Regions from separate parts of the Rossellomorea sp. RS05 genome, predicted to be linked through region 3. Evidence: riboswitches for the same ligand, from Rfam matches in the RefSeq annotation. Region 3 holds a riboswitch; each other region holds the start of a gene.
What was found. Region 3 has a riboswitch for S-adenosylmethionine ahead of mmuP (S-methylmethionine permease). Riboswitches for the same ligand answer to the same signal wherever they lie in the genome.
Positions count from the first base shown of each region.

Region 1: linked by a shared signal. The riboswitch ahead of ABJ225_RS14965 (homoserine dehydrogenase) and the one ahead of mmuP (S-methylmethionine permease) in region 3 are both predicted to bind S-adenosylmethionine.
Region 2: linked by a shared signal. The riboswitch ahead of ABJ225_RS16765 (5-methyltetrahydropteroyltriglutamate--homocysteine S-methyltransferase) and the one ahead of mmuP (S-methylmethionine permease) in region 3 are both predicted to bind S-adenosylmethionine.

Region 1 is NZ_JBDKWY010000005.1:260,539-263,820, forward strand. It holds gene ABJ225_RS14960 (DUF2254 domain-containing protein) at 1-824, opposite strand, end outside; SAM riboswitch class I at 1,054-1,158, shown strand; gene ABJ225_RS14965 (homoserine dehydrogenase) at 1,264-2,505, shown strand; gene ABJ225_RS14970 (aspartate kinase) at 2,530-3,282, shown strand, end outside.
Region 2 is NZ_JBDKWY010000007.1:93,031-96,312, forward strand. It holds gene ABJ225_RS16760 (EamA family transporter) at 1-521, opposite strand, end outside; gene ABJ225_RS16765 (5-methyltetrahydropteroyltriglutamate--homocysteine S-methyltransferase) at 562-1,686, opposite strand; SAM riboswitch class I at 1,760-1,869, opposite strand; gene ABJ225_RS16770 (6-phospho-beta-glucosidase) at 1,951-3,282, opposite strand, start outside.
Region 3 is NZ_JBDKWY010000002.1:247,111-250,392, reverse strand. It holds gene mmuP (S-methylmethionine permease) at 1-1,105, opposite strand, end outside; SAM riboswitch class I at 1,191-1,299, opposite strand; gene nei (endonuclease VIII) at 1,468-2,283, shown strand; gene ABJ225_RS09005 (hypothetical protein) at 2,496-3,282, opposite strand, start outside.

The sequences.
Region 1 (3,282 bases), on a different contig from region 3:
TTTTCATCCGCACCGTAAAGGCAGATAATGTCGTTGCCGCAGAGGACGAAATCGCCGATCTTGAAGTGCAGACGTACGATGATCCCATCCTCCCGAGCTTTCTCAATCATGGAATGAAAGTCGATAATCTGTACGTAGCCAGAAGCCTTTGCTTTGACATTCAGGCACTTGCTTTCATCCAGATCGAACTGGGGATGATCATCCTTTGTCCGGTGGCATTCCAGATCTTTTTTCAGTGTTTGATTGATCATGACTTCGGATACCTTCTTCATGTTGTAGGTGATATTATGGACCTGCATCCACGTAGAGGCGTGGTTGATGAAGAAGATGAAGGTGATGGCCGCAATGAAGGCAACGATGACGGTCAAGACGGGTGCGGCGGTGAACATTTCTTTCTTTGAACTTCCGATGAAGAGGAAGATGAATAGTACAAAGACAAAGCTCCCATTGAAGATGCCGAGAGCATGCTGAGTCTTTTTATCGGAAATGAAATTCAGCAGCATGCGGGGCGAGAACTGTCCACTGAATGTCGTAAGGACGACGAGAAGGGAGTTCAAGGTAAAGGCGCTCAGAGTGAGGACCCCGCCGATCAGGGTGCTGACAAGCGTCCTTGTGACCGATGCATTCATGCTGAAGAGCTTTGGTACATAATGAGACAGCTCTACTTTCAGATCTAGGAACAAGGTGCATGCCACAAGCAGCAGGGACAGGCAGATGTAAAGGAAGGGCATGAACCAGATGGTGAGCTGGATTTCGTGAGCCCGCTGTCTTTTGGACATGAGCAGGTACTTTTGGACGTCATTTGGCAGGAATTTCTTAAACATGGTGTAACCCGATCCTTTCTGAATGGTGTTGAGTAGTCATTTGTTTCCCTCCATGTGCGGGTTAAAACGTATTTTGAGGTATTTTAAATAAATCTTTTTTAGCCCTGTTTTTAAGGGGTCGAAAAGAGTCTAATTATCAGAAAAGATAAAAAACCTATTGACGTAAAGCCCTGATCCCCTATATAATCCTACTCATACTTATTGACTGAACAAACCAGAAAAACACACACTCTTATCTAGAGCGGCGGAGGGAATAGGCCCGATGAAGCCCGGCAACCTGCAATCATGAAAGGTGCCAATTCCTACAGATCGATGGTGATCTGGAAGATAAGGGGAGGAGCCTGCCTGATAAGCCCTCTTCTTAACCATAAGAAGGGGACTTTTTTGTTTCCCCTGCCATCTTTCAACCAAGTCATTCAACCCTTTAGGAGGAAGAAACATGTCAGAATTGCACGTAGCACTACTCGGATTCGGAACCGTCGGTCAGGGAGTATACGAAGCCCTGGACACACATCGCGAAAGGATCAAGGATATCACGGGAAAAGAGGTGCGGATCCGTGCCATCTTGATCAAAGACCCATTAAAGGAAAGAGAGATTGATCCAAGCATCAAGGTCACGACGGACTTTGACGAAATCCTGGAAGATGAGGGCATCGATGTCTTGTTTGAAGCGATTGTCGGGGAAGAACCTGGTTACACCTATCTCACCAAGGCCATCGAACGGGGGATCCATGTTGTAACGGCCAATAAGGCGATGTTTGCCTCGAAGGGTGAGGACCTTTTGACACGTGCGCGTGAACGGGCAGTCGCAGTCGGATTTGAAGCGACTACGGCAGGAGGACTTCCCATTATCGGTGCCATCAGGCAACTTCTGAATGTGAATGAAATCACACATATTCAAGGCATATTGAATGGGACCTCCAATTTCATCCTTTCCCAGATGAGGAAAGAAGGCTTGTCCTTCGAGCGGGCCCTTTCTATTGCTCAGGAAAAAGGATACGCAGAAGCAGATCCCACCAGTGATGTTGGAGGACAGGATGCCTTCTATAAGCTCATGATCCTCAGTCGAGCAGCCTTCCATTGTCAGCCCGACTGGGAAGCGGTCCCGAAAAAAGGGATCACGGATCTAACCAGCGATTGGTTGCAGGCCGCTGAATCCTTCTCCCTCCGGTTCAAGCATGTCGGGTCAATTCAAAGGGACAGGGAAAGCATAAGCGGGGTAGTGGAACCCGTATTGGTGAAGGAATCCCATCCTTTTTATGGAGTGGAGAATGTTGAAAACGTTGTGTCTGTAAAAGGGAGCCTGGTGGGAAGGGTCACTCTTTCAGGACCGGGAGCGGGTAAATTACCTACAGGAAGTGCGATGGTGGAGGATTTTCTCTCACTGATCGAAGGAAGATACGCATCTTCCGAGACGCGTGCCAGAATAGGAGTCGAATCCCTTTCCGGCCGTGATGGTGAATGGGTGGTGAGGACTCCGGATGAGGCATTGCCGGAATGGGTCGACCGCTTTGATCTGTTGGACCGCATCACACTGAGTGGCCACCTGTATCTCTTCATCAGAGGTAGTGAAGAAGAGTTGAACGCAGTGCAGCAAGCAGATGAGAGGCTGCAGCCCTATCCTGTCTTGAAGGAACTTCCCCTCGAGTCCAGACTGAAAAGGGAAGCATCGGTACGTTAACTATTTACGAAAGAAGGGGACATGGTGGAGATCATCGTACAGAAATTCGGAGGCACCTCAGTGGGATCGGTGGAAAGAATCAAACGGATGGCCCAGCATGTCATCCGTGAGAAGCAAAAGGGGAAAGAAGTGGCCGTCGTCGTGTCCGCTATGGGTGACACGACCGACCATTTGACGAAGCTCGCGGGGGAAATCACGGCCCATCCACCGAAACGGGAAATGGACCTCCTGTTATCCACTGGTGAACAAATCACCATTGCCCTGTTGACCCTGTCGATTCAAGAGGCGGGATTCAAAGCCGTCTCCCTTACTGGGCGACAAGCGGGCATCAGAACAGATGGCGTCCATGGGAAGGCCAGGATAAAAGGGATCGACCCATCCCGGGTGCAGGATGAGCTCCGTAAAGGAATCATCCCTGTGGTGGCGGGATTCCAGGGATTCACAGATGCCTGTGAAATCACGACCCTTGGAAGGGGAGGTTCCGATACGACGGCGACGGCCCTTGCTGCAGCCCTTGGTGCGGAGCGCTGTGATATCTATACGGACGTAGATGGGATCTATACGACCGATCCCCGGGTTGTCCCTGCTGCGACGAGAATCCCACATCTTACCTACCGTGAGGTTCTCTGTCTCGCTGATTCCGGGGCAGCTGTCATCCATCCCAGGGCCGTCTTTCATTCAAAAAAGAGCAGGATTCCATTCCGTATCCTTCCAGGCTTGATCAAAGGCGAGGGAACACTCGTGGATGACCACATTCATATCACTGATCGGGGCCCT
Region 2 (3,282 bases), on a different contig from region 3:
AGTGTTTCCCTTCTATTGACAAGGGTTCCGCTGATCATGGTGTACCCGGCAAATGAAGCCCCCGCCCCCAGTGCGAGGAGGATGCCGCGCGGGTCGGCAACGACCGACCCTCTATTCGTGAACAGAAGGATGCAGCCTGCGATGGCCAGGGCGGTGGAGGCCCACCAGGATGCTTGGGGGACCTTCCTTTTTATCCCCCATTCAAGGAGTCCTGCTATGACCGGGGCGCTTCCGATGGCGATGACGGTCCCGATTGCAATCCCTGTCATACTGACTGCCGAGAAAAAGAAAGGCTGGTAAAGTGCCATGCAAAGAGCGGCCGCCACGGTTCCTTTCACAGGCCACCCTCTCCAATGTATTTTCCCCAAGGATAATAGAAGGAGAAATAAGCCTCCTATGGCCAGACGCACTGCTCCGATGGCAATCGGATGAACGCCTTCCGGTGCCAATGCCTGTACCGTCCCATTTGTTCCCCACAGCATGGCGGCCAGGAGGATAAAGAGAGCATACTGTATCCGCAATGAAACCCTCTCCTAATTGATTACTGGTTGAATGGAAATCTCATTCCCACACACGATCGGCAATGGTGATCACGTGTTGCAGCTTCTTCCATTGTTCTGCTTCCGTCAACAGATTTCCTTCTTCTGTTGAGGCGAATCCACATTGGGGACTGATACAGAGCTGGTTGATGTCCACATAGCGCGCAGCTTCCTGTATCCGTGCCTCGACGTCTTCCGTTGCCTCGAGCTCTCCATGTTTCGACGTCACAAGACCGAGGACGATCTGGAGATTCGGATTCTTCACATAGCGTAGCGGTTCGAAGCCTCCGGAACGCTCATCATCGAACTCCAGGAATAGCCCGTCGAGGTCGAGCCCGCCGAAAATGGTTTCGGCAGCCGCTTCATATCCGCCTTCAGCTGCCCATGTCGATTTGAAATTCCCCCTGCAAATATGCATGGTCACGACAAGGTCCTCTGGGCGATCCTTCACAGCCTCATTGATGGTACGGGCGAAGGATTCCCTGAGTTCGTCGGGTTCGCGGCCAAATGCCTTGATCTGCTCATGTCCCTGTTCGGAGAAGAATACCGACCATGCCGTATCGTCGAGCTGCAGATAGCGGCAGCCTGCATCGTAGAAAGCACGGATTGCCTTTTTGTAGGCTTCGGCTACATCCCGATGGAATGCCTCCAAGTCATCTCCGTATACGTCAGTTTCAATCTTGCCTCTGAAGAAAAGCATATTCGGACTTGGAATCGTCATCTTGGCTGTGTGATCGCCTGCAATGCCATGAAGGAATTCGTAGTCTTTCAGCATCGGATGATCCGTGAAGTCCACTTTCCCCGTCACTTTGATGCCACGTGCCTTGGTCGTCGTGTTATGGAACTTGATGCCCTGGTCCGATTCATATCCTTCGACGCCATCCAGACCTTCAAGGAAGTCGAAGTGCCACCACGCCCTCCTGAATTCACCATCGGTCACGACTTGGAGGCCGATTTCCTTTTGCTTGTCGACGATGCGGATGATTTCTTCATCCTCGATTCGTCGGAGTTCAGCTGCGGATAGCTCTCCATTCAATCTCCGTTCGCGTGCTTCCTTGATTCTTTCCGACCTCAGCAGGCTGCCCACCTGATCTGCCCGGAACGGGGCTTTTATTGCTTTCTTACCTTTTGTCTGTACGTGTGTCATCTGAATCCTCTCCCTTTCTTCATATAAAAAGGCCCTTCCCGGTAAAAGGAAGAGCCTGATGATTCTCGTCTCTTCCTCATCTCCGAACGAATCTCGTTCAAGGATTTAGCACCATTCTGTTCAAGTTTGAACAGCGGTTGCCGGGTTTCACAGGGCCAGTCCCTCCACCACTCTTAATAAGGAATATCGCTATTTAATTTTCTCAATATAATAATTATTCAGGATTTAGCTCCTGTTGTCAATGGGATGAGGGAAATTAACCGCTCAACTTTTGACGGTTTCGTTCTCCAATGCCGCTCCATTCGTCTCGATCACCTGTCTGTACCAGTCGAAGCTGGCCTTCTTAGAACGGTTGAGGGTGCCATTGCCTTCGTTGTCTTTGTCCACATGGATATAGCCATATCGCTTTTTCATTTCGCCACTTGACGCGCTGACGATATCAATCGGTCCCCAGCATGTGTAGCCCAGCAATTGTACTCCGTCCTTAATCGCTTCGTTCAGCTCACGGAGATGGGCTGAGAGATAATCGATTCGATAGGCATCGTTGATTTCCCCATCTGCGCCGGGCTCGTCGATGGCCCCGAGGCCGTTTTCCACGACGAATAATGGTTTTTGATAGCGATCATACAATTGATTGGCCGTAATCCGGATCCCTTTTGGATCGATGGTCCATCCCCATTCCGATGTTTTCAAATGAGGATTTTTGACCGAAGGGAACACATTGCCTGCTGTCATCTTCCCGAGGATTTCAGGATCACGGCTGATCGTGCGGCTGGAGTAATAGCTGAATCCGATGTAATCCACCGTATGAGCCTTAAGAATGTCTTCATCTCCTTCTTCCATCTGGAGATCCCACTCCTGCTCCCGGAAGAAGCGCTTCGCATAGCCCGGATACGCTCCACGGGACTGAACGTCGATGAAGAAGTAGGATTCGCGATCCCGTTCGATTCCCGCCCAGATATCTTCCGGATTACAGGAGTAAGGATACGTGACACCTGCGGCCAGCATGCACCCGATCTGTGCCTCCGGATCGATCTCATGGAGTGCCTTCACGGCAAGGGCACTGGCGACAAGCTGATGATGAGCAGCCTGATAGAGGACCTGATCCCGGTTTTCACCTTCTTTGAACACGATTCCTGCCCCAAGGAAAGGCAGATGGAAAAGCATATTGATTTCATTGAACGTCATCCAATATTTCACGGTTCCTTTAAAACGATTGAAAAGAGTGCGGGCATACGTTTCGTAGAATCCGACGAGCTCACGGCCCTTCCAGCTTCCGAACGTTTCAATCAGATGGACAGGCACATCGAAATGGGCGATGGTTACAACGGGTTCGATTCCGTTCGCTTTGAGCTCTGCGAAGAGGTTTTCATAGAATGTCAATCCTTCTTCATTCGGCTCAGCGTCGTTCCCGTTCGGGAAGATCCTTGCCCATGATACAGAAACCCGAAGGCATGTAAAGCCCATCTCGGCAAACAGCTTGATATCTTCTTTGTAGCGATGATAAAAATCGATGGCTTCATGTGACGGATAGTAAAGGTCATCTTGAAGTTCCAGGTGTGGGATATTCCCCTTCATATAGGAGAATCTCTCTTC
Region 3 (3,282 bases):
GTCCGGAAATCGATACCAATAAGATATATACTGTATCGGGTGCGTAAATGCTTGATAAGAGTGCAAGCCCGCCTCCCAACATGCTGGTGATGGTGGCTACGAGGGGAACGCCCGATTTGGTCAATTTACCGAAGAAAGACGGTATGGTCTTTTTGTCTGCAAGTGACCAAAGCATCCTGGAAGAAGCGTACAAGCCGGAATTGGCTGCGGAGAGGATGGCGGTGATGATCACCACATTCATAAGGTCTGCCGCATATGGAATCCCGATCCTGCCGAGTACGGCGACGAATGGACTTTCCAATACGCTTGCCGCTTCACTTGGGAGGAGGGCAGAAAGCACCACAATCGTCCCTACATAGAAGATGACGAGTCTGATAAGGGTTGTCCGGATCGCCTTTGGAATCGTTTTGGTAGGCTCCTTCGTTTCACCCGCTGCTACCCCGATGAGTTCGGTGCCGGAGAAGGCGAAATTGACGGCAAGCATTGTCATGATAATGGCAAATGCCCCATTCGGGAATAACCCCGCATCGGTGATATTTGTGAAGAATGGTGCCGGGGATGAATCGGCAAGGGGCACGAAGCCGACGATGGCAGCCCCTCCTGCAATGATGAAAAAGACAATGGCGACTACCTTGACAAGGGAGAACCAGAATTCAGATTCTGCAAAAAATCGGACCGTGAACGCGTTCATACCGAAGATGATGGCTGCAAATAACCCACTCCAGATCCATACGCTCACTGATGGGAACCACCGCTGCATCATCAGACCGGCAGCCGTGAATTCAGATCCAAGGGCAACCGTCCAAGTCAGCCAGTACAACCAGCCGACGGCATAACCGGTACCCGGCCCGATGTACTTTGCCGCGTAGCTGTGGAAAGATCCCGTCTCGGGCATATGTACCGAAAGCTCCCCGAGGCACATCATGACAAGATACACGACGATGGCTCCGATCAAATAAGAAAGGATCGTACCGAATGGACCTGCCTGATGGATGGTATACCCCGAGCTGAGAAAAAGCCCCGTTCCGATCACGCCCCCAAGGGAGAGCATGATCAAATGCCTTGTTTTCATTTTCCTCTTAAAGTCTTTTGCTTCACTTTTCATGTTGGCATCCTCCGCGTTCTTGATTCTGGGATGAGCAGACAAACAAAAAACGCACTCAAAACGAGTGCGTTACCGACAAATAAACTGCTTATCTATCAGGTTTGATCACCCGCTGGAATTAGCACAGTTTCTTCATAAGAAGATCTGCTGCTGAGGCTTCAAAGGGCCAGTCCCTCCACCTCTCTGGATAAGAATTATGAGATTGTTATAAACATTAACAAGAACCCTCATTCCTGTCAATATAAAAATAATCACACCAAAATTATGTAAGCGCACCCACACCTTACCCTTGGTGAAAAAATACCCATTTGATTATTTCCATGGGAATACGGGAACGTATATAGAAAAAGGGGGATGACACCATGCCGGAAGGACCGGAAATCAGAAGGGCTGCCGACCGTGTTCAAAAAGCTCTCGCCCATCTTCCCGTCATGGAGATTTTCTTTGCCTTCCCACAGCTAAAGGGATATGAAAGTCTCCTTCAGGGAACGAAAATTACCAGGGTGGACACGAAGGGAAAAGCGATGCTGATCCGCTTTGACAACGGCTATACGATGTATTCACACAACCAGCTGTATGGAAGATGGTATGTGAAAAAAGCCTATGAATACCCAAAAACCAACCGCCAGCTGCGCGTAGCCATACACAATGAAAAGAAATCCGCTTTGCTCTATAGCGCCTCTGATATTGAAGTCATGCGGGATGAGGAGGTCCATTTACACCCCTTCATTGCACGGGTGGGTCCGGATATTCTCAGTGAAGACGTAACAAGTGGAGACATCCTGGCCAGGATGGAAGCATTCAGGAAACGCAAATGGGCGCAGCTGCTGCTTGATCAAAGTTTCGTTGCCGGTATCGGGAACTACCTTCGCTCTGAAATTCTATTCGTCTCAGGGATCCATCCGACACTCCGTCCCATGGACTGTAGTAATGACCAGCTGACCCTTGCTGCCGAAGCCATCATTCATTTGATGACGCAATCCTACGAAACCGCTGGGATCACCAATGACCTGCAGTTAGTAGAAAAGCTGAAACAAGAAGGTGTGACGCGGTCCCGTTACCGCCATTGGGTCTTCAATCGTGAAGGTTCCTCATGCTATCGCTGCGGGACCGAGATTGAGAAAATCACGGCCGCTTCCAGAAGGCTGTATTACTGTCCACATTGTCAGTCCAAATAAAAATGAGGTCGGGACTAAACAAAAAAAGTACCATTTAACACGACCAGTATAGGTTCTATATACCGCTAATGATTTCCGTGCAACCGCTAGAAACAAGTAAATAAAAATAGTCATGAAACAAATTAAAACCCGAATTCATTTGCCTGATCGGTGGCAAATGAATTCGGGTTTTACTATAGCTACAACACGTTTTTCCAACCCTCTATTTATTATTAGATTACGCCGTCCATCCCTGCACTCGTCATAATCCCGTCGAGGGCTTCTACAAAATAGGCGTGGTCAAGCCCCTGTTTGACGACGATGTCCTTCATGATGACACCCAGTTCAGTTGAAATCCTCAAGTATTCTGTCGTCATATCATCAAGTTTCGCTCTGGTTTCGGCGGCATTATCGACGTTCACTTTCTCAATTGTCTTAATCATGTCTTCTGAGATTGCCAGGTATTTGTCCTGTGTTTCTTTGTATTTCTTGATATCTCCGTCCACTTCTTTGCTATTGTCGATCGAATCAAGCAAGCCCAAGGCGTCATCATGCATGCTCTTGTAGACAGGTTCCTCTATCTGGAAGGTCTGAAGTTCCGATTTGACCATTTGTACGTCCTCTTCGGTCATGTTTTCTTTAATGTAAAAGTCGGGATTTCCAATTCCATAATCATAGTACAACATCACTTCCATCATACTCGCCTGGAATATAGCAAGCTGGATTTCTTTATCAAAGGAGGCAAATTCTTCTTCACTGGCTTCAAGACTGGGTCCCTGACCAGGCATCGTGGTCTCAGCTTCCCCTGCAGCCGGACTGTTGAACGCATCGGAAGAGTCGTCATTGAATGGGTCGTCTTCAGTACTCAGCGAATCATCCTGGACGCTTCCATCTGCCGGAATGTCATCGATTGATGCCGTTCCCCCATCCCCCGATGCAGTACCTTCTTCCTCTGTTGCCGTGGCATCCGTCGAATCTTCCGCATCTGCTTCTCCAGATTGATCACTGTCATCTTTCTTG